4 regions of the Actinomyces radicidentis genome follow, and region 3 is predicted to be linked to each of the others. Evidence: riboswitches for the same ligand, from Rfam matches in the RefSeq annotation. Region 3 holds a riboswitch; each other region holds the start of a gene.

Region 1 (7,813 bases), 770 kb from region 3:
GAGGGACTCGCGCTCGAGCGTGCCGCGCAGGACGAGGACCTCGGGCGCCTCGCGGCCCATGGCGCGCCCGGCGAGCTGCTCGGCGACGTCGTCGGTGACGCGCCTGTTGGCCGTGGCCGTCGTCGCCAGGACGGGCGTGGCGGGCGGCAGCTCGGCGAGCAGCGTGCGGATGCGGCGGTAGTCGGGGCGGAAGTCGTGGCCCCAGTCGGAGATGCAGTGCGCCTCGTCGATGACGACGAGCCCGGCGTCGGCGGCGAGGTGGGGGAGGACCTCGTCGCGGAAGACGGGGTTGTTGAGGCGCTCGGGGGAGACGAGGAGGACGTCGACGGCGCCGTCGCGGACCTGCCCCTCGATCTCGTCCCACTGGGTGGCGTTGGCCGAGTTCATGGTGACGGCGTTGATGCCTGCGCGCTGGGCGGCGCTCACCTGGTCCCGCATGAGGGCGAGGAGCGGCGAGATGATGACGGTCGCGCCGGCGCCGGTGCGCGCGCCGGGGGAGGGGACGGGGGCGCCGTCGCGCCAGCCGGCCCAGCCCTCGCGCAGGAGCACGGTGGAGACGAAGTAGACGGCCGACTTGCCCCAGCCGGTGCGCTGGACGACGAGCGCGCGGCGGTGGTCGACGACGAGCGCCTCGATGGCGCGCCACTGGTCCTCGCGCAGGGCGGCGTCGGCGCGGCCGACGAGCTCGCGGAGGACTGCCTCGGCGCGCTCGCGGATGGGGGAGTGCGTGGAGGTGGCGCTGGGGCTGCTCGTCTCGCTCATGCCGCCACGCTAACGCGCCCCTCCGACAGGAATCTGAAGGCCTTAGGGCTGTGACGCAGAACGTACAGGTTCCTGTCATACCTGCTTGACAAGGTTCGACAGGAACCTGTAACTTCGTCTCCATCAAAAACCGACAGGTACCCGTAGAAAGGTGCCCAGCACGACCCAGGAGAACCCCATGACGACCATGGACCCGAACCAGAACACCAACGCCCACCCCGACGACGCCACCGCCGACGCCACTGCTGCCGCTCAGGGGCAGCGTCCGGACCGCTCCGGCGTCGAGACCCGCCTCCACCGCCTCCAGCGCCTCGTGCGCCGTCGCCGCCACGAGCAGCGCGGCCCCCGCGGCGCGGGCCCCTTCGGCGACGCCACCCGCGGTCGCGGCCGCGTCATCGCCGCCCTCCAGATGCAGAGCCCCATCCCCACCCGCGAGCTGGCCTACCTGCTCGACATCCGCCAGCAGTCCCTCAACGAGCTCCTCAAGAAGCTCGAGGGCGACGGCCTCGTCGAGCGCACCCCCTCCGAGAAGGACAAGCGCGTCATGCTCGTCTCCCTCACCGACGCCGGTCGCGCCGCCGAGGTCGGGCGCGGGCGAGCCGACTACCTCACCGTCCTCACCGACGAGGAGGCCGCCCAGCTCGCCGGCCTCCTCGACAAGATCATCGACTCCCTCGAGGCCGAGCTCGGCGTCGCCGCCGACGAGGACCCCGCCGACTGGCAGGCCGAGGCCCGCCGCCGCATGGGCGACGATCGCTTCGAGGCCATGATGCGGATGCGCGAGGAGGGCTTCGGGCCCCGTCGCTTCGGTCCCGGCCCCTTCGGTCGCGACGGCGGACCCGACGGCGGCCCTCACGGCCACCACGACGGCCCCCACGGCCACCATGGCCGCCACGGTGAGCGTGATGATCACGAGGGCGGCCCGCGCGGCGGTCGCGGCGCGCACCGCGGCTCCTGGGAGCCCGACGGCGGCCCCCTCGGCGAGGGCGGGGCGCACGACGGGCGGCGTCGCGGCCAGCTCGGCCCCGGCTTGCCCGGCGGCGAGATCCCGGAGCGCGGCGCCCGAGAGTTCCGCGGCGGACGCCGAGGTCGCGGCGATCGCGGGCGCGGCTTCGGCCGCCAGGGCCGCTCCGGCCTCGAGGGCTGGGGCGAGCGCGCCTGACGCCGCCGGGCCCGGCGGGCCCACGCCGTCCCACCATCGGCCAGACCTCCCTGGACCAGCACGACGCCGACGGCGCCCGGCTCGTCCAGGGAGGTCTGGCTCGTCCGCGCTCAACGGCGTGCGGCCATGACCGAACCCCGCCCTCGCCGCGCCCTGTCTCGCTCCGCGGGAGCGTCGCGCCGTGACTTGCGACGCACCCGCCGTCGGCGGTTATGCTCCGCCCATCACCATCCCGAGCGGCCGAGAGACCTGGCTCCCCGACGCCGCAGCAACCACGCCGTCCGGCGGGGTGCTCCAGCCAGGAACGATGGAAGGCGACCATGCAGACCACCCGATGCGAGGCCGACGCCCCCGGCGCCTGTCCCCGTACCGCGAGGACGGAGCTTCCCCTGCCCGCGCAGCCGCGCGTCGCAGGGGCGGTCATGCCCCGCTGAGGCGCCCGGTCGTCTCAGCCCCAAGCCGCACGCGCCCGACGAGGGCGGCGCGGCGCCGGTCCCCACCGCCAGCCCGCGGCACCGCCGCAGCCACGAACAGGACCACCATGACCACGCGAATCCGCACCACCCACGTCGGCTCCCTCCCTCGCACCCAGGCCCTCACCGACGCCAAGGACAGCTACCTCGCCGGCTCCCTCGGCCGAGCCTCCCTCGACGAGGTCGTCGCCACCGAGACCGCCGGCGTCGTCAAGCGCCAGATCGACCTCGGCCTCGACGTCGTCAATGACGGCGAGTACGGCCACATCGCCGTCGGCGGCGACTACACCGCCTGGATGCTCTACGCCTACCGGCGCGTCTCCGGCGTCACCCCGCAGGACCCCGCCCACCCCGACTACGTCCCCGCGACCATCCGCCCCTCGCGCTCGCGCACCACCTCGATCCACCTGGCCGAGTGGACGCAGCACCGCGACTGGCTCGCCTTCGACGAGGCCTACGGCGACCCGGGCTCCGGCACCCTCTTCGGCGGCGCGGAGGACGTCTCCGCCGCCTTCTTCAAGGGCGAGGGCGGCCCGCTCCTGCCCGCCGTCACCTCCGCGGTCACCTACACCGGCGCCGACGACGTCGCCCGCGACCTCGCGGCCACCCGCGCCGCCCTCGAGGCGAACGGCCTCACGCCCGGCTCCGCCTTCATCTCCGCCCTCTCACCAGGCTCCGCCGGGCGGCTCGACGACGGCTTCTACGAGTACGACGACGACCAGGTCAACGCCTTCGCCGACGCCCTGCACCATGAGTACAAGGCGATCACCGACGCCGGCTTCACCCTCCAGCTCGACGCCCCCGACCTCGCCGACACCTGGGACCTGTTCAACCCCCAGCCGAGCCTGGCCGACTACCGCGCCTTCACCCAGGTGCGCATCGACGCCATCAACCGGGCACTCGAGGGGATCGACCCCGCCCAGGTCCGCCTCCACGTGTGCTGGGGCTCGTGGCACGGCCCGCACTCCACGGACATCCCCTTCCGCGACATCGTCGACCTCGCCCTCCAGGTCAACGCCAACGGGCTCTCCTTCGAGGCCGCCAACGTCCGCCACGAGCACGAGTGGAAGATATGGAAGGACATCGTCGACAACGGCCAGCTTCCGGAGGAGAGGTACCTCGTCCCCGGCTGCGTCTCCCACGTGACCAACGTGCTCGAGCACCCCGAGCTCGTCGCGGACCGCATCACCCGCTTTGCGGAGGTCGTCGGCCCCGAGCGCGTCGTCGCCTCCACCGACTGCGGGCTCGGTGGTCGCGTCCACGGCCAGATCGCCTGGGCCAAGCTCGCCTCCCTCACCGAGGGCGCCCGCATCGCCTCCGAGCGCTTCTGAGCGCGCGCCCCGGCGCCCGCGGGCGCGCTCCACGGGGCAGCGTCCCCGATCGAACCGGCGCCCCATCGCCGCACCAGCACCGACACGACCACCCGCACCACGACCTCCGCCCGGCCCCGCTCCCGCGGCCCGGCGCCCTGCAGCACCACCAGGAGAAGACCATGACCACCATCCGCACCACCCACGTCGGCTCCCTGCCCCGCACCGACACCCTGCTCAAGGCCAACGCCGACCACGCCGCCGGCACCCTGACCGACGCCGAGCTCGCCGACGTCGTCACCGAGGAGACCGACGCCGTCGTCGCCCGCCAGGCCGAGATCGGCCTCGACGTCGTCAACGACGGCGAGTACGGCCACACCATGACCGAGAAGGTCGACTACGGCGGCTGGTGGGCCTACTCCTTCGAGCGCTTCACCGGCCTCGAGATCCTCCACGAGCTCCCCGAGCACAAGCCCACCCCCGCCGGCAAGCTCGAGCTCGACGCCATGGGCGACCGCCGCGACTGGGTCGCCTTCGCCGACGCCTACTCCGACCCCACCAGCGGCATCCACCTCGCCACCCAGGGCGTTCCCGTGTGGCCCACCGTCACCGGTGAGATCCGCTACACCGGCCACGCCATCGTCGAGCGCGACGTCAAGGCCCTCACCGCTGCCCTCGAGAAGGCCGGCAAGCCCGTCTCCGACGGCTTCATCGCCTCCATCTCCCCGGCCGCCGCCGCCCGCATCGGCAACCAGTACTACGAGGACGACGAGGCCGCCGTCTGGGCCTGGGCCGAGGGCCTGCGCGAGGAGTACAAGGCGATCACCGACGCCGGGCTCACCGTCCAGATCGACGCCCCCGACCTCGCCGAGTCCTGGGACCAGTTCAAGGTCGCCCCATCCGTCGAGGACTACCGCCGCTTCTCCGCCGTGCGCATCGAGGCCCTCAACCACGCCCTGACGGGCATCGACCCCGACCAGGTCCGCTACCACATCTGCTGGGGCTCCTGGCACGGTCCGCACTCCACCGACCTCGGTCTCGAGAACATCGCCGACCTCGCCCTGTCCGTCAACGCCAACGGCTTCACCTTCGAGGCCGCCAACGCCCGCCACGAGCACGAGTGGCGCGTGTGGAAGGAGCTCGTCGAGGACGGGGGCCTCGCCGACGGCAAGTACCTCATCCCCGGCGTCGTCTCCCACGCCACGAACGTCCTCGAGCACCCCGAGCTCGTCGCCGAGCGCATCGAGCGCTTCGCGAGCGTCGTCGGCCCCGAGCGCGTCGTCGCCTCCACCGACTGCGGGCTGGGCGGCCGCGTCCACTCCCACATCGCCTGGGCCAAGCTCGAGTCCCTCGTCGAGGGCGCCCGCATCGCGAGCGAGCGACTCTGAGCGGCGCCGACCAGCGAGAGGATCACCTGCATGACTGACATCCGCACCACGCACGTCGGCTCCCTGCCCCGCACCCCGGAGCTGCTCGCCGCCAACGACCGCCGCACCGAGGGCACCATCAGCGACGAGGAGTTCGCCTCCGTCCTGTCCGCCTCCGTCGACGGCGTCGTCAAGCGCCAGCACGACCTCGGGCTCTCGATCGTCAACGAGGGCGAGTACGGGCACATCACCTCCGGCGCCGTCGACTACGGCGCCTGGTGGAACTACTCCTTCTCCCGCCTCGGCGGCCTCACCATGACCGACGAGGACCGCTGGGCCAACCCCGAGCGCGTCCGCTCCACGCCCGGCAACCCGCGGCTCACCTCCTTCCCGGACCGCCGCGACCGCGTCCGCTTCAACGAGGCCTACGAGGACCCGACCTCCGGGATCCTCACCGGCCGCAACAAGGTCGGCAACCCCAAGATCACCGGGCCCCTCACCTACATCGGCGGCGACGCCGTCCAGGCCGACGTCGACCTCCTCCTCGCCGGCCTCAAGGCCAACGGCCTCACCCCGGCCGACGGCTTCGTCGCCGCCCTCTCCCCGGGCTCGGCCGCCCGCATGAAGAACGAGTACTACGAGGACGACGAGAGCCTCCTCGCCGCCTGCGCCGACGCCATGCACGAGGAGTACAAGGCGATCACCGACGCCGGGCTCACCGTCCAGATCGACGCCCCCGACGTCGCCGAGTCCTGGGACCAGATCAACCCCGAGCCGTCGCTGGCCGACTACCGCGAGTTCATCGGCAAGCGCATCGCCGCCGTCAACCGGGCGCTGACGGGCATCCCGGAGGACCAGGTCCGCTTCCACGTGTGCTGGGGCTCCTGGCACGGTCCGCACACGACCGACATCCCCTTCAAGGACATCGTCGACCTCGTCCTCACCGTCAAGGCGCACGGCTACACCTTCGAGGCCGCCGGCGCCCGCCACGAGCACGAGTGGCGCCTGTGGGAGGACACCGCCCTGCCCGAGGACAAGGTGATCATCCCCGGCGTCGTCGCGCACTCGACCAACGTCGTCGAGCATCCCGAGCTCGTCGCCGAGCGCATCGAGCGCTTCGCCCGCCTCGTCGGCCCCGAGCGCGTCATCGCCTCGACGGACTGCGGCCTGGGCGGACGCGTCCACCCGCTCATCGCGTGGGCGAAGCTCGAGTCCCTCACCGAGGGCGCCCGCCTCGCCTCGAAGCGCTTCTGAGCGCTGAGGCGTCGGGCGCTCTGAGGCGTCGGGCCCGCCGCGGCCCGACTGCTCGCCGCGCCGCCCCGTCGTCGGACACCCGACGGCGGGGCGGCGCTGCGCCAGGGGCGGGGTCGACGGTGCTGCCCAGGCAAACCACGACGTCGGCGGCAGAGCGTGGCGGGGACGACACAGACGGCGACGACGTCATGGATTGCCGTGGGCGTCATGGGTTGGCCGGTGGGGAGCGGCAGGTGACGGTTCCGGTACGACCCCGCTCGAGGGACTGCGTCGTCGGCGTTGACAGGACTTCAGTCTCCCCGTAGTGTGTGCAGGACCACAACAAAAGACTCCGAGTTTGCACAAGAGACGCTCACGACTGCCAGACGGCAGTAGTGGGCGTTTTTCTGTGCCCGAGATTTTGGAGAAGACATGACAATCGGTGCCTCGACGCGGCGACTTCATCGGCTCTTTGACGATGACGGCCGCAGTTTCATGCTGGCGCTCGACGCCCACAGCTTCAGCCCGGCCCCGCAGAACGTGGACCGCGCGCTGAGCCTGGTGCCGCAGATGGCCCCGCTCGGCCTCGATGCCGCACTGGTGCCGTACGGCATCGCATCGCGACGACCCGAGCTGCTGGACGGGGTGGGCCTTGTTCTCAGGTGCGACGCGTCACGTAACGTCCTCGACCCGTCGGTCCCAGGCACGAGGATGGTGAATGACGCGGGTGACGCCGTCCGTGTCGGTGCAGACGCAGTCGTGGCCATGACCTTCCTCGGTGCGGCCGACGACGGACAGGACGCCGTGCAGGTCCTCGCCGCTCAGGCTCACGCCCAGGGGCTTCCCGTCATCGTCGAGTCTCTGCCGTACAGCTTCAGTGGCAAGGGCACACCGGGGCTCGCGCCCGAGACGGTGTCCGTTGCTGCGCGGCTCGCCGAGGAGCTCGGGGCCGACCTGGTCAAGACCCGTCTGACGGGGACGGACGACGACAAGGCTATCTTCGACGCGGTGACGGTTCCGGTCGTCGCTCTCGGTGGTCCCAAGACGGGTCTCAAGGAGTACCTCGAGTACCTCTCGCGCTGCCTGGATCTCGGAGCCTCGGGCGTCGCCGTGGGCCGCAACATCGTGGATGATCCTGAGCCGTTGGCCAAGGTTGCGGCCATGGCCGGGATCATCCACGACGGCAAGTCGGTCACGGACGCACTGGCCGTTTACGAGGCTCGCTGACGCCGTGGCCGTCTCATCCGTCTGGCGCGTGATCCCCTCGGTGCGCAATCCCAGACAGCTGGAGCAGGCCCTCGCCAGTCCATCTGACGAGGTGCTCCTCACCGGGGTCCACATCGGCAACCTGGCGGCTCTCGCCCGCCGCGCCCGCGAGTCCGGCAAGGAGGTCATGGTCCATTCGGACCTCGTAGGCGGATTTCGAGCGGACACCGAGGGCATCCGGCTCCTGGCCAACGAGTTCCACGTCGATACCGTCTTCTCCTCCTCGCTCTCGACGCTCGC
Region 2 (7,813 bases), 170 kb from region 3:
GTCCAGCGCGGCCATGGCGCCGTCGGCGGCCTCCTGCATCCAGGCCTGGAGGGCGTCGGTGCCGTGGAGCTGCCGGGCCGGGTCCGCGTCGAGGCGGTCGAGGGCCTCGCGCACGCTCACCCCGGGACCGTAGAGCCGCTCGGCGATGCCGCGCTGCTCGGCGTCGATGGCGGCGAGGCGCTCGCGGCCCCACTCGTAGGTCTCGTCGAGGTCGACGACGGCCCCCAGGAAGCGGCGGCTGGCGCGCTCGTAGCGCTCGCGGCCCACGCCGTCGGCCTCCCCGGCCAGCGGCAGGATCTCCCGCTCGAGCACCTCGGCGACCTCCGCGTAGCCGGCGCGGGCGACGGCGGCCGCCTCGGCGAGCTCGTCGGTGAGCGCGGTGGGCAGGGCCTCGCCGTCGGCGGTGACGGCGGTGCGCAGGAGGTTGGTGAAGGAGGACGCGGACTCCCCGGCCTGGTCGCGGGCCTGGCCGATGACGGCGCGGACCTGGCGGGCGGCGGCGACGTCGCCGCGGGAGGCGGCCAGGCGCAGCGACTCGGCGTAGCCGGTGAGCGCGCGCGGCACGTCGCGCAGGCAGGAGGCGAAGTCCTCCCAGTCGCCGGTGGTGGCGGTGGGCAGGTTGTCGAAGCCGTCGCGGATCGTCTGGACGGGGGAGGTGAGGACGTTGAGGTAGCTGAGGTCGTCGCCGGCCTCGGAGTCCTCGAGGTCGATGCCGAGGCGCTCGCGCATCGCGGCCACGGTGACGGCGTCGACGTCGTCGGTCGGGGTGACGCCGTCGAGGGCGCTCAGGGTGCGGCGGGCGAGGTCGTCGCGGGCGGCGAGGCCGGCGGGGGAGTAGTCGTCGAGCGCGCCGCGGTGGCCGGGCAGCCCGGTGGCGACGGCGAACTCGGGGGAGAGGGTGGCGAGGCGGTCGACGTGGTCCTCGGCGACGGCGTCCACGGCGGTGGGGGTGCGGGGTCCCTCGGGCAGGGCGGGGTTGGTCATGGGCAGAGCGTAGGTGAGGGGCGTGGAACGGGACGGACCGCGGCCCGGGGCGCGGTGCCGCACGGCCGTGGGGAGGCGCCCCGGAGGTCGCACGGTCGGCCCCGGGGTCGGCGCCCGGCCGTGTGACCGAGGTCGCGAGGCCGTTCGCGCGACGTTGGCGGGGCGTTCGGGCGTCGTTGCCCGTCCGTTGGGTCCCGGTTGAGAACCTCGGGGCATGAGCGAGACCCTGGTACGCGTGTCAGCCACCATCACTCCCTCCGACTTGCCCGAGCCCCTCCGCACCGACGGCCCCTACCGGGTCGCCATGGTCTGCACGGGCAACATCTGCCGCTCCGCCATGGCGGAGGTGGTCCTCGCAGGCCGCCTCGCCGGCGACGGCGTCCCGGACCGCGGCCCCGACGGCGTCGCGGTGACCTCCTCGGGCGTCTCCGACGAGGAGCTCGGCAACCCCATCGACCGCCGCGCCCTGCGGACCCTCGCGGCCGCCGGCTACGGCGAGGGCGACGACGCCGCGGCCGCCGCGGCCGCCCGCGCCATCAGCACCCACCGCGCCCACCGCGTCAGCGACGAGGAGCTGCGCGGAAGCGACCTCCTCCTCGCCATGACCTCGAACCACCTGCGCGAGCTCACCCGCCGCGCCGAGCGCCTCGGCGTCGACACGGACCGGATCCGCATGTTCCGCTCCTACGACCCGGCGGCGCTGGCCGAGCGCCAGGTCATCGCGGACGGCTCGCGCGCTCGCTACTCCCTGGACGTGCCGGACCCCTGGTACGGGACCCAGGCCGACTTCGAGGACACCCTCGAGGTCGTCGAGCGGGTCGTCGGCGCCCTCGAGCCGGCCCTGGCCGAGGTCGCCCGAACCCGCCGCTGACGGCGCAGCACGACGACGGCGGGCCGTCCCGGGGTCTCCCGGGACGGCCCGCCGTGCCGTGGGCGCCGCCGGTGGCGCCGTGCTCGGCCGTGACGGCGCGACTCAGTCGCAGCCGAAGATCCGGCAGTAGTAGTACTCGCCGATGCCGCGGCCGCCCGTCGGGTTGCCGGTGTTGGTCGTCGGCGTCGGAGCCGCCGTCGGCTCGGTCGTGGCCGGGGCGGTCGGCTCCGGCGCCGGGGTCGTGCCGGCGACCGAGGCGACGGCCGCGGCGGCGTCGATGATGCCGGTGCCGCAGGTGCCGGCACCCGTGTCGCAGCTGGCGAGCGGGTAGCTCGTGTCCTGAAGGATCCGCGTGGCCTCCGCCGTCGTGAGCGAGGGCTTGATCTGGGCCATGAGCGCGATGGTGCCCGCGACGTGCGGGGTGGCCCGGCTCGTGCCCTGCATGTAGCCGTAGTCGGCCCCCTGCGGCGTGGTGGTGCCGGAGTCGACGGTGGAGAGGATGCCCTCGCCGGACTTCATGTCGCCGCCGGGAGCGGAGACCTCGACGGTGCTGCCGTAGTTCGAGTAGTAGGCGCGGGCGCCCTGGTCGCCGGTGGAGCCGACGGTGATGACGCTGTCGCAGTTGGCGGGGGTGTCGTCGGCGGCGTCGTCGTCCTCGTTGCCGGCGGCGATGACGATGATCGAGCCGCGCTCGGTCGCTGCGTCGATGGTCTCCTGGTAGTAGCTCGGGCAGTAGCTGGCCGAGCCGCCCAGGCTCATGTTGATGACCTTGGCGGGGTTGTCGTTGTCGGGCACGCCGTTGACGTGGCCGCCGGAGGCCCAGGTGATGCCGTCGACGATGTCCGAGGAGGAGCCGCCGCACAGGCCGAGCACGCGGACGGGCTCGATCCTGGCGTTCGGGGCGACGCCGGCGGTGCCGGTGAAGTTGCTGGTCTGCGCGGCGACTGTGCCGGCGACGGTGACGCCCTCGCCGGTGGCCCTGGACCAGGCGGCGGTCGCGTTCATGCCCCAGCTCGAGGCCGGGCCGAGGTCCCACTGCTTGGAGAACTAGGTGTCGTTCGGCGTGCTGAGGACGGCGAGCGCCGTCATGACGATGTCGGGCTGGACGTACTCGACGGAGGGGTCCGAGCTCAGCGAGCTGACGAAGGCCTGGGCGTCCGCCTCGTCCAGGGTGCTGGAGAGCTGGACGGAGGCGAGGTCGCCGGAGTGGGCGGTGACGGCCTCGACGTCGACGTCGGCGCTCGTGGCGTCGGCGGCCTCGTCGATGGCGGTCGTCGTGGCCGCGGGCAGCTCGCCCTCGACGTCCGTCCCGGCGGACTGGGCGGTGAGGACGTCGGCGGGCTCCGAGTCCGCCTTGTGCTTGACGATGTAGGCGTTCGAGGTCGCCGCGTCGTCCGTGGTGCTCACGGCGGTGCTCGTCGTGTCGACGGGGTCCGTGGCGGGGGCGGCGGTCGCCTGGCCGGCGATCGCGGGAGCGGCGGCGGACAGGGCTCCGGCCGCGAGGAGCCCTGCCGAGGCGGCGGAGAGCAGCGTGCGCGCCCTCCTCGGTGCGAGTGTTCTCATTGGATTTCCTCCTGAGGGGATGGCCCGGGGTGGGCCCGACGGCGGGTCGAGGGAGCCCGCGGGACCAGATCGGTCACGAAAAGGTAACGACACCGATCCATATGTGGCCATAGGGAAAACCAAGAATTTGATAAGTTGCTAAATGGGGTGTGGCGGGACCTCGCCACGCGCCGCTCCCGCGGGCGGTCCCCACGCTCCGACGACGCCCGTGCGCGTCAGGGACCGGGTGCGGGTGCGCCTCGCTGGGGGCTTCGTCGCCGGTTGCCGGCGCGGCCGGCCCTGGAGCCCGCGTCGCCCGGCTCGCCCGTCATCGCGCGACGACGGCCATGCTCCCCGCAGGCTCGCGCGGCCCATGCGCACAGGTGCCGCCCAGCGCCCTCGCGGACGCCGCCCGGCGCACGCACGTCGCGCGCACGGGCCGTGCAGGAGGGGTCGGCCGGGCCCGGGCGCCGGCAGGAGCCCGTCTCAGCCGAGGCGCGCCCGCAGCCAGCCCGTGAGCGCGGCGAGGTAGTCGCTGCGCGCCGGCTCGGGGGAGAGGACCAGGTCGTGGACCCCGCCCGGTACCTGCCGCAGGGTGACGTCGTCGCCCAGGTAGGGCGCGCGCGCGATCATCTGGTCCACGTGCAGGACCACGTCGCTGCACAGCGCGTCCTCGCGCGTCGGGTGGTCCCCGCCCGACGTCGTCGAGCAGCACAGGAGCACCGGCACCGTGATCCCCAGCCCGTGGTGGACGTCGCGCTGGAGACGACGGATCCCCGCCATGAAGCCCGCCCGCGCCGGGAAGGAGGGGGAGGGCTTGAGCGTGAGGTCCCAGTCCCACTCCCCGCCCCACCGCTGGTGCAGGACGCGGGCGTAGAGGTCGTCCTCGACGTCGCCGAGCGCGGCGCCCGCGGCCCAGTCCGTGCCCGCGCCCTCGCCGAGGACCTCGTCGCGCCGGCCGGCCAGCTCGGTGTCGCGCTGCGCGGCCAGCGGCGAGTCGACGATGATCCGGTCCGGGTCGCGGCGCGCCATGAGGTCGATCGCCGCCGAGCCGTAGGAGCGCATGAGCCCGCCGGCCTGGAGGTCCAGCCACGGGGAGTTGAGCGTGACGGCGTCGACCGTGCCCGGGTGGTCCGAGGCCCAGATGACGGCCGAGAGCCCGCCGGTCGAGTGCGCGTTGAGGACGACGACGTCGTGCCCGTGCTCCTCGCGGATGATGCGCAGCGCCTCGGCGATCTCCTCGTCGTGGACGCGCAGGTCCCGCACGTCGTGCGGGGAGCGGTAGCCGAGGCCGGCGCGCCCGCAGGCCCGCAGGTCCAGCCCGTAGAACTCGTAGCCGGCCCCGAGCAGCGCGTCGGAGAGCCCCGTCTGGAAGAAGTAGTCGTTGCGGCCGTGCAGGTAGAGGACGGCCCGCGAGTGGCGCGGCGACTCCCCGGGGGCCGTGGCGGCCTCGCGCTGGTGGACGAGGACGGCGTGGTCGGCGCCGGGAGCGGCGTCGGAGACCGTGACCGGGATGCGGCGGGCCACCCAGGGCTCCCCGAGGATGTCCTCGGCGACGTCGGCGCGGGCGTCGTCGGTGGTGGTGCGCGGGGTCTCCAGGATCATCACGGAGGGATCCTGGCACGCGCCCCGGTGCCCGGGGAGGGGCGACGCACGCGACCGCGAGGTCGTCACGCAAACGTGCCCGCACCGGGACCGGCCTTAGACCGACCGTGCGCACGGACCGGGTGCGGGACGGCCCCGGGCCCCGGGCCCTGCGCGGGGCCGCGGAGGAGCCCGGTCGATCCGCGTGACCTTCGTCCCCCTGAGCGGACGGGGCTTGCCCCTGTGAGCCGAGCCGCCTAGCGTCCTGCCTTGAACCCATCCAGAGCAACCGAGAGACCTGGCTCGTCGACGTTGCAGCAACCCCCGCTCGCGGTGAGGGTGCTTCCGCCAGGACCGATGGAGGAACGAGTGAGCGCATCCCCCGCCCCGACGACGGCGGCCGACGGCCGCATGATCTCCCTGCGCGACGTTCACAAGGTCTACCGCCTGCGCGACGGCTCCGAGGTCCGCGCCCTCGACGGCCTCAGCCTCGACGTGCCCGCGGGGTCCATCCACGGCATCGTCGGCACCTCCGGCGCCGGAAAGTCGACCCTCGTGCGCTGCCTGACCAGCCTCGAGCCCGTCACCTCCGGGACCGTGAGCGTCGCCGGCAAGGACATGTCCTCCCTGTCCGCCCGCGACCTGCGCGACGCCCGTCGCAGCATCGGCATGGTCTTCCAGCACGCCAACCTGCTCGACCAGCGCACCACCGCCCAGAACATCGCCTACCCGCTCGCCATGGCCGGCGTGAGGTCGGGAGAGCGCCGCGGCACCGTCGAGCGCATGCTCGAGCTCGTGGGCCTCGCCGACCGCGGCAGCTCCTACCCCTCGCAGCTCTCCGGCGGCCAGAAGCAGCGCGTCGGCATCGCCCGCGCGCTCGCGGACCAGCCCGCCGTCCTCCTGTGCGACGAGCCCACGAGCGCCCTCGACCCGGAGACCACCCGCTCGATCCTCGAGCTCATCCGCGACGTGCGCGACCGCCTCGGCGTCACCGTCGTCATCATCACCCACGAGATGAGCGTCGTGCGCTCCATCTGCGACTCCGTCTCGCTGCTCGAGGCCGGCCGCATCGTCGAGTCCGGCCCCATCGAGGAGGTCGTCGGCGACGTCACCTCCCGCCTGTCCCACGAGCTCGTGCCGCCGCCGGCCGTCCCCGAGGACGCCGTGGGGGCCCGCGACGCCGTCGTCGACGTCGCGCTCGTCGCCCACCCCGGCCAGCCCGCCGCCTCCCAGGTCCTCGGCCTCGTCGCCCAGCAGGGCGCCGACGTCGCCGCCGGCGTCTTCGAGACCCTCGGCACCGCCCAGGTCGGCCGGCTCGCCCTCACCATCCCCGCCGAGCGACGGGACGCCCTCGTGGACGCCCTCACCGCCGCCGGCGTCCACGCGGAGGTCCGCCGATGAGCACCCTGACCGCCCTGGCCGCCTCCCTCGCCGTCAAGACGCCGGGCCTCGACACGGTGCTCGCCGCCGCGGACGACCGAACCTGGTTCAACAACCCGGTCATCCAGCGCAAGCTCGGCCAGGCCACCTGGGAGACCATCGAGATGACCCTGGTCTCCGGGATCATCACCGTGCTGCTCGGCCTGCTCCTCGGCCTGGCGCTCGTCACCACCGGCAAGCGCGGCCAGCACCGCAACCGGGCCGTCTACGAGATCCTCTCGCAGATCGTCAACATCGGCCGCTCGATGCCCTTCATCATCCTCATGGTCGCGATCGTGCCGCTCACCCGGCTCATCGCCGGGACGTCGCTCGGCTGGCAGGCCGCCTGCGTCCCGCTCACCATCGGTGCCATCCCCTTCTACGCGCGACTGGTGGAGACGGCCATCAACGACGTCGACCACGGCAAGGTCGAGGCGGCCCTCATGATGGGCGCCTCCGGCAGCCAGGTCACCTGGGGGGTCCTCGTCCGCGAGGCCCTTCCCACCCTCATCCAGTCCGCGACGGTCACGATCATCACGCTGCTCGGCTACTCCGCCATGGCGGGCGCCGTCGGCGGCGGCGGCCTGGGCGACCTCGCCATCCAGTACGGCTACAACGGCTACCAGACCGACGTCATGGTCATCACCGTCATCACCATCGTCCTCGTCGTCGCGGTCATCCAGGTCGTCGGCGACCTCCTCGCCCGGCTCGTCGACCACCGCTGACGGCGCCGGCCCCACCGTCCCGACCCACCACCCACCCGAAAGGCACTCGCATGTCGCTCACCATCACCCGTCGCTCCGCCCTCGCCGGCGGCCTCGCCTCCGCCGTCGCCCTCACCCTGGCCGCCTGCGGCAACGACTCCGGATCCTCCTCGGCGGACTCCACCGCCTCGGCCGCCTCCGACGCGACGGCCGTCGCCTCCGAGGCCCCCTTCTACGCCGCCGCCACGGCCGCCCCGGCCGGTGCCGTGGACGTCAAGGACGTCGCCACCAAGGGCATCACCGTCTCCGGCGACACCGCCACCATCAAGGTCGGCGCCTCCCCGGAGCCGCACGTCACGATCCTCCAGTGGGTCCAGGACAACCTCACCGCCGGCACCGGCATCTCCCTGGACATCACGTCCATCAACGACTACCAGACGCCGAACTCCTCGCTGGGCGACGGCTCCCTGGCTGCCAACTTCTTCCAGACGCCGAACTTCCTCAAGCAGCAGATCGACGACAAGGGCTACGACTTCACGGCCACCGCGAAGGTCCACATCGAGCCCATGGGTCTGTACTCTTCGACCGTGAAGTCGGTCGACGACATCCCCGACGGCGGCACCATCATCCTCAACAACGACCCGGCCAACACCGCCCGCGGCTTCCGCCTCCTCGAGACCGCCGGCCTCATCACGGTGGACCCGAGCGT
Region 3 (7,813 bases):
GCGAGGTCGTCGGCCTCGCGCGCTCCCTGCCGCTGCACGCCGAGGAGGGCTGAGGGGCTCGCCCCTGGCCGACCGGACCTCCCCGGACGACTCCGGCGCCGTCGGCGTCGTGCTCGTCCGGGGAGGTCCTGCTCGTCCCGTCCGCGTGCGTCAGCGCACGCGGGCGCCGGTCTCAGCCCTCGTGCCGGGCGTCGTTCTCGGCGCGGACGCGGTGGGCGGCGTCGACGAGGTGCCGCAGGGACTCCACGGTCTCCTCGTAGGCGCGGGTCTTGAGCCCGCAGTCCGGGTTGGCCCACAGGCGCTCGATGCCGAGGGCCGCGACGGCGCGCTCGAGGAGCTCGGCGCACTCGTCGGTCGACGGCACGCGCGGCGAGTGGATGTCCCAGACGCCGGGCCCGAGCTGCCTCTCGAAGCCGTGCTCCGCGACGGCGGGCAGGATGTCCATCCGCGAGCGCGAGGCCTCGATCGAGGTGACGTCCGCGTCGAGGTGGTCGACGGCGTCGATGACCACGTCGAACTCGGAGTAGCACAGGTGCGTGTGGACCTGGGTGGCGGGAGCGGCGCCGCCGGTCGCCAGCCGGAAGGAGCCGACGGACCAGGTCAGGTAGGACTCGCGGTCCGCCAGCCGCAGTGGCAGGGTCTCGCGGATGGCCGGCTCGTCGACCTGGATGATGCCGATGCCCGCGGACTCGAGGTCCGCGACCTCCTCGCGCAGGGCGAGGCCGAGCTCGTCGGCGACGAGGGAGCGCGGGACGTCGTCGCGCACGAAGGACCACGCCATGATCGTCACCGGACCGGTGAGCATCCCCTTGACGGGCTTGTCGGTGAGCGACTGCGCGTACTGGGACCAGGCGACCGTCATCGGGGCCGGGCGGGCGACGTCCCCCCACAGGATCGAGGGCCGGGTGCAGCGCGAGCCGTAGGACTGGACCCAGCCGTGCTGGGTGGTGACGAAACCGTCGAGGAGCTCGGCGAAGTACTGGACCATGTCGTTGCGCTCGGCCTCGCCGTGGACGAGGACGTCGAGCCCGAGCTCCTCCTGGAGCCGGACGACCCGCTCGATCTCGGCGTGCATCGCCTGCTCGTAGCCGGCGTCATCGAGCTCGCCGCGGCGGTGGGCGGCGCGGTCCCGGCGGATCTCGGCCGTCTGCGGGAAGGAGCCGATCGTCGTCGTCGGCAGGAGTGGCAGATGGAACCGCTCGGTCTGGGCGGCGCGGCGCTCCTCGTAGGGGGCGCGCGTGCGGTCGGCGCCGGTGAGGGCGGCGACGGCGTCGCGAACCCCGGCGCGCGCGACGCCGGGGTGGGCGGCGCGCTCAGCGCGCAGTCGGGCGTCCTCGGCGAGCTCCTCGGCGACGGCGTCACGGCCCTCGGCGAGGCCGCGGGCGAGGACCTGGACCTCGGCGACCTTCTGGTCGGCGAAGGCGAGCCAGGAGCGGATCGCCGGGTCGAGGTCCGTCTCGCGCTCGACGTCGTGCGGGACGTGCTGGAGGGAGGTGGAGGTGCCGACGCTCAGGCGCGCGTCCTCGGGGAGGCGCTCGCGCAGCGACTCGAGGGCGGTGAGGGCGGCGTCGAGGTCGGTGCGCCACACGTTGCGGCCGGAGACGACACCGGCGACGACGCTGCGCCCGGCGAGGCCCGCCAGGTCCTCGGCGCTCGGCAGGCCGCCGGCGACGAGGTCGAGGGCGACGCCGTCGACACCGGTGGAAGCCAGGACCGGCAGAGCGTCGCCGAGCGAGCCGTAGCTCCCGGCGACGAGCACCTGGGGGCGCTCCGTGATGGCGGCGACCCAGGTGTAGACGTCGTGGACGAGGCGGAGGACCTCCTCGCGGGGCAGCGACCAGGCGTCGGAGACGAGGGCTGGCTCGTCGAACTGGACCCACTCGGCGCCGGCGGCCCAGAGGTCGGCGAGGAGGTGCCCGTAGGCGGCGAGCAGGTCGGCAAGGCGGTCGGTGAGGGCGAAGCCGTCGGCGGCGGCGTCGGAGGGCTTGGCGAGCAGGAGGTAGGTGACGGGCCCGACGACAACGGGGCGCGGGACCTGCTCACCGGCGCGCGCGGCCTCGAGGACCTGGGCGACGGGGCCGTCGGCGGGGTCGACGGCGCCGAAGCCGGGGACGTAGTCGAGGACGGTGCGCTCATCGATCTCGGGAACGAGGTAGTGGTAGTTCGAGTCGAGCCACTTGGTCATCTCGAGGGCGGCGTCCTCGCCGCGGCCGCGGGCGACCGTGAAGTAGCCGTCCAACGAGGTGCCGGGGTAGTCGCCGGAGCTCCCGTCGGCCGACAGGGCGCCGCCGCGCAGGTCGGCGAAGCGCTCGGGCAAAGCGCCGAAGGCGGTGGTGACCTGGAGGACCTGGTCGTAGTAGGTGAAGTCGGCAGGGACCGCGCTGGCCCCGGTGAGGCCGAGGGAGCGCAGGCGGGCGCGGGTGGCGGTCCGCAGCTCGGCGGCGGCCCGGCGCAGGCCCGCCTCGTCCAGGCGTCCGCGCCAGTGGGCCTCGACGGCCCGCTTGAGCTCGCGGTCGGGCCCGATGCGCGGGTAGCCGAGGATGGTGGCGTCGGGCAGCGGGGCGGTGGGGACGGTGTCGGTGGGGCCGCCGGCGCGCAGGCCCGGGCGGGCGGCGGCGTCGGTGGTCGAGGTGGTGCTGGTGGGGGCGGTCATGGGTCTCCTCGTGGTACGGGCGGAAGGTGGTCTCGGGGACGCGCTGCACGGTGCGGGAGCGCGGTGCCGCGCCGGGGCGGCGCGGCTGCGGCGTCGGGCTGGTCCGACCGGGGGCGGGGGCGCCCCGCGGACCTCAGGCCCGCGTCGCCACCGGCATTCGGCCGGTGCGCAGCGGGGACGAGCCCGGCGTCGCGTTGAGGTAGGCGCGCCGGACCTCGCTCTGAGTGCGGGTGTCCGGGGCGGCTCCGTCGAGGATCCGCCCGAGCCGGAGCTGGGAGATGACGTCGAGGGCGGGCCTGGTGCGGTTGAAGGTGTAGAGGTGGACTCCCGGGGCCCCGCCCTCGAGCACCGCCGTGGCCAGGCGGAGCGTGGCGTCGATGCCGGTCGAGACGGTCCCCGCCCCGTGCGCGCTCTCGAGCGCGTCGCGCAGCTCCTCGGGGACGGGGACCCCGGACAGGGCCTCGAGGCGGGTGAGGCGGCGCAGGTCCGTCAGGGGGATGATGCCGGGCAGGATCGGCAGCGCGACGCCGCAGTAGCGGGCGGCGCGGGAGAGCGCGAGGTAGTCCTCGGCGTCGTAGAAGACCTGGGTGATGGCGGAGTCGGCGCCGGCGGCCTGCTTGGCGGCGAGCACCTCGACCTCGCGCCCGTGGTCGATCGCGGCGGGGTAGGCGGCCACGGCGACGTGGACGTGGCGCTCGCCGTCGCCGAAGTACTCCGCCTCGACCTCGCGGATGACGGCGACGAGCTCGTCCGCGTGCCGCAGCTCGCCGACGACGTCGTCGGCGTCGACGCCGCGGGGCGGGTCTCCGCGCAGGGCGAGGAAGCGGCGCACGCCCATGTCGAGGAAGATCCGGACGATCTCGACGACGTTGGCCTTCCGGTAGCCGATGCAGGTGAGGTGGGCCATGAGGGGCACGTCGGAGGTGGCCAGGACGTGGGCGACGACGTCCTCGGACGGGTTGTGCTCGCGCTTGACGTGGACGCGGGTGACGGCGCGGGCGCGCTCGTCCGCGTCGGCGGGCCGGGTGGGCGCCTCCGCGCGCGGGGCACCGCCCACGGTCGTGATGAAGGTCGGCCGGTAGGTGACGGAGGCGAAGTCCGGCCCGGTGGCGAGGAGCCGGTCGAGCGCGCCCCAGGTCTGGGAGGCGTGGGGGCCGGGACGGGGCGGGAAGAGCTCGAGCGAGAGGCTGGGGCGGTCGGGAGAGGGGGCGCCGGGGGCAGTGCCCTCGGGCGTGGAAGGGTGGATCACGGTGTCACTCCATCGATCCTGGCGGAAGCACCCTCGCAGGGTTGCTGCGACGTCGACGAGCCAGGTCTCTCGGTCGCTCTGGATGGAACCGGGGCCGACCGTAACCCCTGTCTTCACACCACGACGCACCTGACCGAACCGCGAGAAACCAATCGGAAGGGCGGTTCACGCTGGCAGCGCAATCGTCTTACGGACCCGTCATGCCCGTGACCTGCCGCTTGACCCGTCATAGGTTGGTGTCATGACCGAGTTGCGCATCGATACCACCCGCGGCGTCTCGCTCGCGGCCACGATGCTGCTGCCCGACGGCGCCGACCCCGTCGACCTCGAGGCCGTCGACGCCCTCCTAGCCGCCGGATCGCCGGTCCCGCACCGCCGCGAGGGCGTCGTCATCCTCTGCCACGACTTCCTCACCGACCGTCACGGGCTGTCGCACCGTCTCGACCTCATCTCCGCGGCCTACCGCGAGGCGGGTCTGGCCACGCTCCAGTTCGACTTCTCGGGTCTGGGCGACTCGGAGGACGACGTCATCACGCTGGCGGGCGAGGTCGAGGACCTCCAGGCCGTCTCCGGCTGGCTCGACGAGCACGGCTGGCGCCGTCAGGCGGTCCACGCCAACGGCTTCGGCGCGACCGCCGCCCTGCTCGCCCGCCCGGAGCGGGTGCTCACCGCGGTTCTCGTCGGCGCCGTCGTCGGACCGCAGTCGATCCTGTGGGAGAACGTCTTCTCCCCGGACCAGCTCGACGAGCTCGACAGGCACGGGCTCACGCGCCTGGTCGACGACAACCCGAACGCGCGCGAGTGGAACGTCCTGTCCAAGCAGACGCTCGCCGACGTCTCCCTCCAGAAGGTCGAGACGACGATGAAGGACCTGCCCTGGCAGGTGCTCATGCTGCACGGAGCGCTCACGGACGAGTTCCCGGACACCGCCTCGGCCGCCGCGGAGGGCTTCGCGCTGCTGCGCGACGGCTCGAGGCTCGTGCAGGTGCACGCCGACGACGTCGACGCCGCCCAGGCGGAGGTCGCCCGGCTCGGCACGGCCTGGGTCGCCCAGCGCCTCCGCTGAGCCGCACCCGTCCACTCACCCCCCTCCCCTCCCCCTCGCCGAGATCGGGACGTGTTGACCTCGAGATCGGGCGGTTATCCACAGCTCCCGGCTTGACGGTGACGATGTCCCGACCTCAGGATCAGGATGTCCCGATCTCGCGGTCAGCGGGGGCTGACGACGGCGACGACGGCGCGGTGGTCCGATCCCTCGACGTCGAGGACCTTCGAGGACTGGGGCAGCCACGTCGTCCGGTTGACGATGACGTGGTCGATCGTGGCGCCGAGCAGCGCCGTGCGAGAGGACGCGGGCCAGGTGGCCAGGCCCCCGGTCCCGGTCGCCGAGGCGACGTCGGAGCAGCCGTCGAGGTCGCGCATGGGCTCGTGGTCGAGCGTGGCGTTGAAGTCGCCGGCGACGATCGTCGCGCTGCCCTGCTTCGTGCACTGCGCCGCGGCGGCGCTCACGGAGGACAGCCAGCCGGCGCGGGTCCCGTCCCCGGCGGGGGCGACGGTGTGGATCCCGACGATGGTGGGCCGGGTGCGCCCGTTGAGCGCGGCGCCGCCGACCGGGGCGAGAACGAGGTTCCCGGCGCCGAGGCCCGCCGGGCGATCGGCGCGCTCGTAGTCGCCCAGGCCCGTGGAGACGAGGACCGTCGTCGCGACCGTGTCCGAGCCGAGGGCGCTCGGGTCCGTCACGGTCGTCGGGTCGATGCCGGAGGTCGTGTCCCCGATCGAGCTGAAGACGCGGAAGCGGTAGCCGTCCTGGGCCAGGAGCTGGGCGAGGCGGACGCCGTAGGAGGCGTCAGTCTCCGGCAGCACGACGACGTCGGCGCCGGTCCCGCGCACGGAGACGCCGAGGTCGACGAGGCCGGCCTGCGACTTGTAGGTGTTGAAGGAGTAGACGGTGACCTCCCCGTCCCAGGAGGCGGAGTCCGTGGCGACGTCGCGTTCGGGGAGGGCTCCGTGGAGGTCGAGGCCGCGCTGGTCGAGGGCCCAGAGGTGCATGCCGGCGACGATGACGAGGACGATGCCGACGACGCTCGTGCGCTGGCCTCCCTCCCGGCGCACCGTGCGCACGACGGCCGCCACGGTGACGATGACGCCGAGGACGGCGAGCCCGAGCGCCATGACGCTGCGCAGGGCGATGACCTGGGTGAGGGGGTAGATCTCCGAGAGGGCGAGGCGGGGAGCGAGGAGGTCGGGCCAGAGGCTGATGACGGCGAGGGCGGACAGGACGAGGGCGAGGAACCAGCCGGTGCCGCGGCGCAGGCGCTGCCACACCGTGGGGCGCGGGGCGGGTGCGGCCTCCTTGAGGTCGAGGAGCGGCTCGGTGCCGTCGTCGTGGGCGCTCATGGGGACATGCTGGCCCGCGGCACGTGTCAGCGGGATGACCGCGACCGGTGCGGCGCGTGCCGGCCGAATCGTAGATGCACTCCCCAGTACTTCACTACTGCGAAAGGCATAACAAAGTGTTAGCCATCGAATTTTCGCTGCCGCAACCCGCTAACTTCCCTATCGATAAGCTATCCTATCGATCATGTCGTCGTTTTCTTACCGCCCCCGCGCCATCGAACAGACCCTGTCCCTGCGCGCTAACAACCAGGTCGTGATCCTTGAAGGGCGGCGCGCCGTCGGCAAGTCCTCCCTCGCTCGTCACCTTCAGCACGAAGGTGTCTACGCCTCGTACGAGACCTTGACCGACCCCAGCACACGTCGACAGGCCGAAGCTGATCCTGCAGGCTGGCTAGAGGGGCTCAGCCTCCCAGCCGTCATTGACGAGGCACAGGTCGTTCCCGAGGTCAGCATCGCCGCCAAGGACCTCGTCGACCAGCTCCCAGAAGGACACCACCTCCTCCTCACCGGCTCCGCCTCAGTCGGGCGGGGCACCATGGCAGGCAGCGACCCCTTAGCTGGTCGTTCATCGCGACTCCGGCTACACCCTTTCAGCTCAGTCGAGCTCACCACTCCAGCAGGTCAGCCCGTTCCGAGTTTCGTCGACCTCTGCTTCGACGGAGTGCTCCACCCGGGCGACGTCGAGCCAACACCGCGCACTACGATCATTCAAGCCCTCCGGACCGGAGGGGTCCCCTCGTACGCCCTGCCGTCACTCCCCCTGGACACGCGAGCGCTCTACGCCAGGATCACATCCGACCATCTCGCCATCTTGGGCGACCAGGTCCTCCCCTCGGACGGGCGCGTCGACGCCGGCCTCGCACTCAGAGTCCTCGACGACGTCCTGCGCACGCCAGGCGGGATCCTCAACTACACGCGCGTCGCCCAAGACCTCGCGATCGACACAGGGACGGCACGCCGATACGTCGATGTCCTTCGACGACGCTTTCTCGTGCACGAGCTACCGAACCTCCGTGCCGGAGCTTCACGGACGACCAAGCATCCACCCAAGATCCACCCCGTGGACACGTCGAGCTCGTGCGAGTCGCTCGACCGGGCTGGACATAACGTGGGCGCCGAAACCGAGCTCCTCGGCCAGGTGCTCGAGAGCTGGGTCGTCAACCAGATTGTTGCAGCACAGGACTGGGCGAGCCTACGAACGGAAGCCTTCTACTGGAGGGACGCCAAGTCCCAGAGAGAGGTCGACCTCGTCCTCCGGGACGACCGCGATCGTCGTGTCGGCTTCGAGGTCAAGCTCGCCTCATCGGTGTCTCCGTCTGACCTTCGAGGGCTGCGGGCCGCCCGTGAGCACGGCGGATTGGAACGCGGCTTCGTCGTCTACACCGGCAGCACACTCAAGCAACTTGGCGACAACATCTGGGCCCTACCCATGTCCGCTCTGATACGCGCCACAACATTGGAGACCATCATGACACCACCATCTGCACCAGCGAGCCCCAAGACCACCCCAGCCT
Region 4 (7,813 bases), 740 kb from region 3:
AGTCTGCCTTGTCCGCCTTGATCGGGGAACTCCTGGCCGACCCTGAGGCCTCACGCGACGAGATGTTCCGCCGTCTGCTGGCCGCCGGACTGCAGGACCTCATCGACGCCGAAGCCGAAGCGGTGATCGGCGCCTCCCGCTACGAGCGCACCCCGGATCGCATCACGCGCCGCAATGGGACGCGCTCCAAGACGGTGGCGACCACTGCCGGGGAGGTCGACCTGGCCATCCCCAAGCTGCGCCGGGGTTCCTTCTTCCCGTCCCTGCTGTCCCCGCGCAGGAGGGTCGACAAGGCCCTGTACGCGGTGATCGCCACCGCCTGGGTCGAGGGGGTCTCCACCCGCAAGGTCGATGACCTGGTCAAGGCCCTGGGCTGCGAGTCCGGCATCTCCAAGTCCCAGGTCTCACGGATCTGCGCCGACATCGACCAGACGGTCGGTGCCTTCCTGAACCGGCCTCTGGACCACACCTGGTTCCCCTACCTCTACCTGGACGCCACCTACCTCGACGTGCGCGTCGGACACCGCGTCGTCTCCCAGGCCACCGTCGTCGCGGTAGGGGTCTCCGCCGCCGGGCGCCGCGAGATCCTGGGCATGGCCGTGGGCGACAGCGAGTCCACCGACTTCTGGACCAGCTTCCTGCGCTCCCTGCGCGAGCGGGGCCTGGCCGTGTGCGGGCCCTCCCGGCCCGAGGGTGTCGCCCTGGTCGTGTCCGACTCCCACGCCGGCCTGAAGGCCGCCGTCAAGGCGATCCTGCCCGGCGCGGCCTGGCAGCGCTGCCGCGTGCACTTCGCCCGCAACATCACCTCCCGCCTGGGATCAGCACGCTCCAAGCCCGTCAACGCCCTCATCTCCACGGTGTTCGCCCAGACCAGCCCCCAGGCCGTGCGCGCCACCTACCACCAGGTCACCGACTCCCTGAGAGGCACCTTCCCGGACATCGCCGACATGCTCGAGGCCGCCGAGGCTGACCTGACCGCGTTCGCCGCCTTCCCCACCGAGCACTGGAAGAAGATCTGGTCCAACAACCCCATCGAACGCGTCAACGCCGAGATCAAGCGCCGCGCCGACGTCGTCCAGGTCTTCCCCAACCCAGACTCCGTGACCCGCCTCATCGGCGCCGTCCTGCTCGAGCAGCACGAGGAGTGGCAGTACGGCGAACGCCGCTACCTGTCCCAGACCTCCATGCAACGACTCACCCACACCCTCACCAACGACACCCAACCCCTGCCCCTGACCGCCTGAAAGAACACCACAACAAGGGACTTGACCGTACGCCGCGCGGCGCACCCAGTCCGCTCCGCGAAGCGCGTCGTCCGAAAGGCCGTGGTACCGAAGCCCGTGCGTCGAGCCTCGTACACGATCTCGCAGGTCAAGCGCCCGGTCTCATCGGCGTCCTACCACCGGGTCGAGAGGGCGATTACGACTGCGATGCGCTCGGGTCGCCGGAGGTCCAAACGAGCGCTCGTCTACACACACTTGGGTTGCGATGTGAAGCACCGGACACCGCAAGCGCGCGACACATGTGGGAACGGCTCCGTCAGATCCACGGCATCATCCACAGCCTCCGTACCAGGCAATGCGACCCGGGCATACGGCCTCAGTAATCCGTCCGTAGCCAGTTCGACGCCGGCTACCGGGGCCGAGCCGTCGTCCTGGAAGCGGTGGCGTTGGTTCATTCTGGGCTGGCTCTTGATCACGACTGGAATCAGCGGGCCATTCCAGGACAACCACGGTGACAACATCGGCACCGTCATCGGAACGATGCTGCTGGCTTTCGTTCTCGGCGTTGCCTGTCTTCGCCACCACCGCACGCTGACGGAGAAGCGCCGCGCGAGTACTGCCTCGCACGCAGCATTCAACGCACCCCAGGTCACCGACGCACCGGCCTCCGACGTCCACCGACTCGACCTGCCCAACGCTTGAGCAGTACGCCTGGCGTAGCGAATCCCGTCCTCCGAGCGACCTCGTGCAGGCTGGCATCATCACGCCCCAGGAGCTCATCTCCCCCGAGCGCCGCCTCAAGGCCCCGCTCTTTCAGCGTCCCACGTCTGAAACGAGAAGCACCACTGGCCGCCCCGGCAGGGACCTGCAGAAGATCACTCCGTCCTCAGCCCGAGGTTCATTACGTAGTCCGAGTGCTTCGGAACCTCTGCGGACACATCGATATTCACCACGCGCCCGGACGCTCTCTTGAAGCCCACTGCGCCGGCGGCCTCGCCGCCGAGAGAGGCCATCCTGTACAGCGCGGCAAGGACCTTGTCACGGCGGGAGAAATAGTTCCTGACCTTGCCGGTCACGCCGGCAGCCAGGAGCTCGCCATCGATCTCCGTCGACGTCGCTGCTCCCAAGAGGTGCGCGTCAACCACAGGCGAGGTCTCGTCGTCCTCAGCGAGCCCGACGATCGCTGCGGTCATGAGAGCCGCACCCAGGCTGTGTCCCACGAGGATGAAGCCCTCCTTGTTCTCAGTGCGCCGGAGGATCGAGGCAAGGGTCGTGCCGGCGGCCGACGCGTTGCGCTGCGCCACCGTCCAGGGGTTCGCAGCGACCTCCACTGCGGTCGACAGCACCGCGAACGGGGCGATCTTCGCGACGGCGAGCCGGGTCGCCCGCAGCGCAGCCATTGCGACGGCGCCAACTCCGCGATGTCCCGCAGCGCCCTTGCCCGCGAGCGCCGCAAGGTCCTTGCGCTCCTTGGCTCCCCAGCTCACCCGGTAGACCGGATTCTCGGGGTAAGCGGTGTCAATGAGCCGCTTCCACCGGGACCAAGCGTCATCGGACTCAGTGAGGAAGCCGCTCGAGTAGACGACGGCCGGCCCATCACCATCTCGAACGCACTCAATCGTGAAAGAAGCGTCCTCCCCGAGATAGGCAGTCCCGACGCGCATGCCGTAGGCGCCTCCCACAGCACCACCAGCCGCGGCGATGACGAGCGTTCCTCCTGCCATGCCCAGTCCCCCGGAGGCGATGGTGCCACCACCGAGAAGCGCAAGCCCGTGGTTCACCGCTGCAGCTCCGGAGAGCGTCGCACCGCTCCCGACAGCCGAGGTGGCAACCCCAACGGCACCTCCGATGGCGGGTGCGGCCACGACAGCCAGCGGGACGGCCACCACAGTGACTCCGGCCGCAACGGCTCCCCGCTTGGCGATCCTGCCGACGTCCTTGCGCTTGTACTCGAACAGGTCCTTCCAGTGCTCGAGGTCCTCAATTCGATACCCACTCGCCTCGAAGTCAGGGATCTCATGGGTGTGCTCGGCGCACATCGGCACAGCCATGGCCCGGGTCCCTGTCGGTCCCATCCCACGCACGGACATGTTCGCGCAGGCCGGGACCGCGCAACGGGTCGTGATGACGCCGCAGCCGCGGCAGCACCAGGCGTCGTACCAGGGTCCTGGGATCGCGAGGAACTTGTGGACGGTGCGCTGCAGGCAGGCCGAGCACCAGGCCTCACGATCGCGCTCATCAGAGACCCACTCGCCGTATCCCAGGATCTCGGCAACCTGGAGGAGCGAATTCTCCGCAGCCTCCGTCTCGGCGCTCAGCCAGGCGAGGACGACGTCAAGCTCGACCTTCTCGGTCTTGACCTCGTGCCACAGGTTCTCGAACCAACTGGGTGCCTCTTCCAGCTCCTCCTCGGTGAAGGTCTCGCGGGCCGAATCGTCCTCGATTCCGGTGAGCGCTTCCATCACCTCCTCGGCTGCTGCTTCCTCCCCCTGACCGACCGCGTCGAGGCCCTGCGCCGCAACGCGCTGCGCCTTCTTCGCCGCGACGTACTGATGGAGACGCGCGCACAGGGCCGCATTGCCGACGAGACGCGCGGCGCCGGAGAACGTGGGCTCCGCATCGAGCCCGGCCCACTCCTCAATGAGCTGCTCATCGCTCGTCAGTGTGAGGACCGCGCGCGCACCGTCCCGGCCTACGGCGGTGTACCGAACCTTTGCATGGGCTGCCATCTGTCGTCCTCGACTTGAATGGAACGGCCAGACGATTCCGGCCAGCCTCTCACGATACGCAACCGGGAAGCCCGATGGGAGACATACCCTGCATCAATCTGATCAACATCGATGGTTCATGCTCGCGGCACCGGAGTCACGGCGCGCGGCCCGGAGCTTGCACGTGCTCCGATCCTTGGGGCTCTCCGCATCGGCGGCTCAGGCCCCTCACCGATACCTCCCCTCCCCCGTCGCCTCGTACGCGGCGGCCACCCGGTACAGCGTCGCCTCGTCGTAGTGCTTTCCGACGAGCATCATCCCGACCGGCAGCCCGTCGACCTCGCCGGCCGGGATCGACAGCCCCGGGTGGTGGGTGATGTCGAAGGGGCAGGTATTGCTCAGCTGCGGGACGGCGGCGGCGACCTCCTCGCTGATGGTGGCGCTCCCCCGCTCGATGAGCGGGCGGGCGGTGGTCGGCGTCGTCGGCATGACGAGGACGTCGACGTCGGCCAGGACGGCGTCGTAGGCGCGCCTCAGCTCCCGGCCGGCGTTGATCGCGTGCCCGTAGCCGACGTTCCCAATGTGCCGGCGGGCGAAGGTCGAGGTCAGGAAGTACATCTTGACGCTCGGCGGGGCGTCGGCGAGCCGGTCCGCGTGGTCGAATGCCCACTGCATGAGGGAGGTCGGGTAGTAGTCGTCGCGCCCGATGCCGATGCCGCCGCCCTGGAAGACGGTGGCGGTGACGCCGTCGTAACCGATCGGGGTCCACAGCGCGAGCCCGTCGGCGTGCCGGGGCACGGACACCTCGACGACGGTCGCGCCCAGCCGCTCGAGGACGCGCACGGCGTCGCGCACCTTGCTGTTGACGCGCGTGTCGGCGTCGGGCTGCTCGAAGCCCTCTTTGAGGACGCCGATCCGCAGCCCCTCGACCCCGCCGTCGAGCGCCCCGAGGTAGTCGTCGGGCTCGTGACCGACCTGCCGCGGGTCGACGCCGTCGGGGCCGGCGAGCACGGAGAGCAGCAGCGCGTTGTCGGCGACGGTCGCCGTCATGGGCCCCACGTGGTCGAAGCTGCCCTCCAGCGTCGCGATCCCCGTGTACGGCACGAGCCCTTAGGTGGGCTTGAGGCCGACGATCCCGCACAGGGACGCCGGGCAGCGGATGGAGCCGCCCTGGTCGGCGCCGAGGGCCATGTCCGCCTCGCCGAGCGCCACGACGACGCCGGATCCCGAGGAGGAGCCTCCGGCGGAGAAGCCCTCCCGCCACGGGTTCTGCGTGTCCGCGAAGTGGTTCGTGTGGGAGTCGCCGGACAGGCACAGGTACTCGGTGTGGGTCTTGCCGGTGATGGTGGCGCCGGCGGCGAGCAGCCGGGTGACGACCTCGGCGTCGAAGTCGGGGATGTAGCCGTCGAAGAGGTTGGAGCCGTTGTAGAAGGGCACGCCGGCGACGGGGATCGAGTCCTTGATCGCGACGCTCCTCCCAGCGAGGGGCCCGCCGGCCGCCTCGGGCCCGGTGGCGGTGATCTCGGTGCGGCAGGACCAGGCGTGCTGGGGGTTGTCCGCGTCGTCCGGGATCGTGAAGCAGCGGTCCTCGGTGTAGGTGCCGCCGGTCGCGTCCCAGTCGGCGACGGCCTCGTAGGCGCGGGACTGCTCGGTGACGAGCCAGGCGTACTCGGGGGCGTCGTCGCGGCTGATGCCGAGGCCGAGCTGCTCGGAGATGGCCAGGACGTCGTCGGCGGTCGCCTGGGGAAGCGGCGTGGTCGGCATGACGGGGGTCCTTCCAGGGGTCGGGAACGTGAGGGGCGCCTCATCGGGCTCCGTCATGACACGCCAGCCGTGTTTCAGGCAGGGCCGCTCCGGGTTGCACCTTGATGACGAGCCCCGCTGCCCGGCACGGGCCTGTGGCAGACTCTGCGGCGGATCAAGAAGTCCGACGCCAAGCCCTCCGGCTCGTCGGCTGGCAACCGGTCATCGCGCCCGGTGCCTCCGGAGGAAGATCCGCCGCCCGCGACCGCGAGCGGAAGATCGCGAACAAGGAGAACGCCGATGACCGGCACCCTCACGCCCACCCGCCCCTCCGAACCCTGCGGAGGCTCCGGCTGCGGCAGCTACCGCCCCGGGCACGACACCCACTGGATCCAGGCCCGCCTCGTCCGTCAGTCCGACGACGTCGTCCCCGTCTCGCTGAGCGCCGACGGCGCTCACGCCGTCCGACTGGCCGGCGAGCGCGTCGACGCCGTCGGGACCCGCACCGTCGACGTCGTCGGCCGGCACCACGACGCCGAGCGCCTCGCCCGGGCCGTCGCCCTCGCCGCCGACGGCGGGGAGGCGGTCTTCGACGTCGCCCGCCACGCGCTGCGCGTGAGCGAGCCCGGCGGGGAACGCGCCCTCGTGCTCAACCTCGAGCTCGGGGACGAGACCGACACCGATGAGTGGGACGAGAGCGCGTCTGAGAGCGCCGTCGAGCCGGCGCCAGACGCCGTCGACCGCGGCTGAGGCCTGAACGTACGGGCGGGGCGTCCACGGGTCACGTGCCCGCGGACACCCCGCCCGTCGTCGTCGGGCACCCAGTCGCGGCGGAAGGAGTGGCCCTGCTCGGCGTCGAGGTGCGTGTCGCCCTTGTTCGTCAGGAAGAAGACGTAGACGACGAGCGAGATCGCGACGCAGACCGTCACGTATCCGATGAAGGTGCCGACGGCGTCACGGGGCTTGGCCCACTCCTAGATCATCGGGGCGGTGCCGCCGAAGATCGAGTTCGCGAGCCCGTAGCCGAGGCCCACGCCCAGGGCGCGCACGTGCGCCGGGAACTGCTCCGCCTTCACCAGGGCGTTGATCGAGGTGTAGCCGGTGAGGAAGACGTAGGCGCCCACGAGCAGCAGGAGGCTGGCCGCCGGGGTCGTCGTGCGGGGCAGGAAGTGGATGAGCACGTAGGTGTAGACCAGCGCGCCGCAGCCGAAGAGGACGAGCAGCGGTTTGCGGCCGATCCTGTCCGAGATGAGGCCGTAGACCGGCTGGAGGACCATGAGGATGACGAGCGCCGCGAGGTTGATCCACGTGGCCGTGCCGGCGCTGCCCTCGTAGGCCGCCTTGACCATGGCGGGGGCATTGACCGAGTAGACGTAGAAGGCGATCGTCCCGCCCAGGGTGATGAGGAAGACCAGCAGCAGCGGGCGCCAGTAGTGCGTGAGCAGCTCGGACAGGGAGCCGGACTGGCGGTCCTTGCCCTCGGCGATCTCCTGGAGGTGGCCCTCGGACAGCGACTCCTCCATGGAGCGGCGGATCCACAGGACGACGAAGGTGCCGAGGCCTCCGATGACGAAGGGGATGCGCCAGCCCCAGGCGTGGAGCTGGTCGTCGGTGAGGACGCTCGTGAGGATGAGGAGGACCAGCTGCGCCAGGGCCTGCCCGCCGACGAGGGTGACGTACTGGAAGCTCGAGAGGAAGCCGCGTCGGTCGCGGGTCGCGGTCTCCGACATGTACGTGGCGGAGGTGCCGTACTCGCCGCCGGTGGTGAAGCCCTGGACGAGGCGGCAGCAGATGAGCAGCACCGCCGCCCACGCGCCGATCGAGGCGCGGGTCGGCAGGCAGGCGACGACGAGGCTCGCCCCCGCCATGATCGTCACCGAGAGGCTGAGGGAGGCGCGGCGGCCGTGACGGTCCGCGAAGCGCCCGAACCACCACGAGCCGAGCGGCCGCATGAGGAAGGTGATGGCGAAGACGGCATAGGCGTAGATCGTTGAGTTCTTGTCCGCCGGGTCGAAGAACTGGGCCTCGAAGTAGGTCACGAAGACCGTGTACGTGTACACGTCGAACGACTCGACGAGGTTGCCGAGGCAGCCGCGCAGGGTGTTGAGCGCGGCGTGCCTGAGTCGCTCGAGGCGTGGA

The links. Region 3 has a riboswitch for S-adenosylmethionine ahead of AXF14_RS05835 (methylenetetrahydrofolate reductase). Riboswitches for the same ligand answer to the same signal wherever they lie in the genome.
Region 1: linked by a shared signal. The riboswitch ahead of AXF14_RS09260 (cobalamin-independent methionine synthase II family protein) and the one ahead of AXF14_RS05835 (methylenetetrahydrofolate reductase) in region 3 are both predicted to bind S-adenosylmethionine.
Region 2: linked by a shared signal. The riboswitch ahead of AXF14_RS05150 (methionine ABC transporter ATP-binding protein) and the one ahead of AXF14_RS05835 (methylenetetrahydrofolate reductase) in region 3 are both predicted to bind S-adenosylmethionine.
Region 4: linked by a shared signal. The riboswitch ahead of AXF14_RS13990 (hypothetical protein) and the one ahead of AXF14_RS05835 (methylenetetrahydrofolate reductase) in region 3 are both predicted to bind S-adenosylmethionine.

Annotation. Positions count from the first base shown of each region.
Region 1 covers NZ_CP014228.1:2,169,231-2,177,043, forward strand. The annotation lists gene AXF14_RS09250 (RecQ family ATP-dependent DNA helicase) at 1-762, opposite strand, end outside; gene AXF14_RS09255 (MarR family winged helix-turn-helix transcriptional regulator) at 914-1,924, shown strand; SAM riboswitch class I at 2,149-2,238, shown strand; gene AXF14_RS09260 (cobalamin-independent methionine synthase II family protein) at 2,466-3,728, shown strand; gene AXF14_RS09265 (cobalamin-independent methionine synthase II family protein) at 3,890-5,095, shown strand; gene AXF14_RS09270 (cobalamin-independent methionine synthase II family protein) at 5,126-6,328, shown strand; gene AXF14_RS09275 (class I fructose-bisphosphate aldolase) at 6,740-7,534, shown strand; gene AXF14_RS09280 (glycerol-3-phosphate responsive antiterminator) at 7,539-7,813, shown strand, end outside.
Region 2 covers NZ_CP014228.1:1,223,155-1,230,967, forward strand. The annotation lists gene AXF14_RS05125 (DUF885 domain-containing protein) at 1-984, opposite strand, end outside; gene AXF14_RS05130 (low molecular weight protein-tyrosine-phosphatase) at 1,199-1,855, shown strand; gene AXF14_RS05135 (S8 family serine peptidase) at 1,958-2,860, opposite strand; gene AXF14_RS05140 (hypothetical protein) at 2,903-3,418, opposite strand; gene AXF14_RS05145 (alpha/beta hydrolase) at 3,884-5,002, opposite strand; SAM riboswitch class I at 5,255-5,345, shown strand; gene AXF14_RS05150 (methionine ABC transporter ATP-binding protein) at 5,339-6,382, shown strand; gene AXF14_RS05155 (methionine ABC transporter permease) at 6,379-7,125, shown strand; gene AXF14_RS05160 (MetQ/NlpA family ABC transporter substrate-binding protein) at 7,176-7,813, shown strand, end outside.
Region 3 covers NZ_CP014228.1:1,395,828-1,403,640, reverse strand. The annotation lists gene AXF14_RS05845 (copper homeostasis protein CutC) at 1-53, shown strand, start outside; gene metE (5-methyltetrahydropteroyltriglutamate--homocysteine S-methyltransferase) at 173-2,653, opposite strand; gene AXF14_RS05835 (methylenetetrahydrofolate reductase) at 2,787-3,899, opposite strand; SAM riboswitch class I at 3,909-3,991, opposite strand; gene AXF14_RS05830 (alpha/beta hydrolase) at 4,144-4,968, shown strand; gene AXF14_RS05825 (endonuclease/exonuclease/phosphatase family protein) at 5,112-6,299, opposite strand; gene AXF14_RS05820 (DUF4143 domain-containing protein) at 6,484-7,813, shown strand, end outside.
Region 4 covers NZ_CP014228.1:2,135,224-2,143,036, reverse strand. The annotation lists gene AXF14_RS09155 (IS256 family transposase) at 1-1,244, shown strand, start outside; gene AXF14_RS13720 (hypothetical protein) at 1,692-1,925, shown strand; gene AXF14_RS09150 (DUF726 domain-containing protein) at 2,099-3,952, opposite strand; partial or broken gene AXF14_RS14515 (amidase) at 4,160-5,695, opposite strand; SAM riboswitch class IV at 5,848-5,960, shown strand; gene AXF14_RS13990 (hypothetical protein) at 5,975-6,424, shown strand; gene AXF14_RS09135 (MFS transporter) at 6,649-7,813, opposite strand, start outside.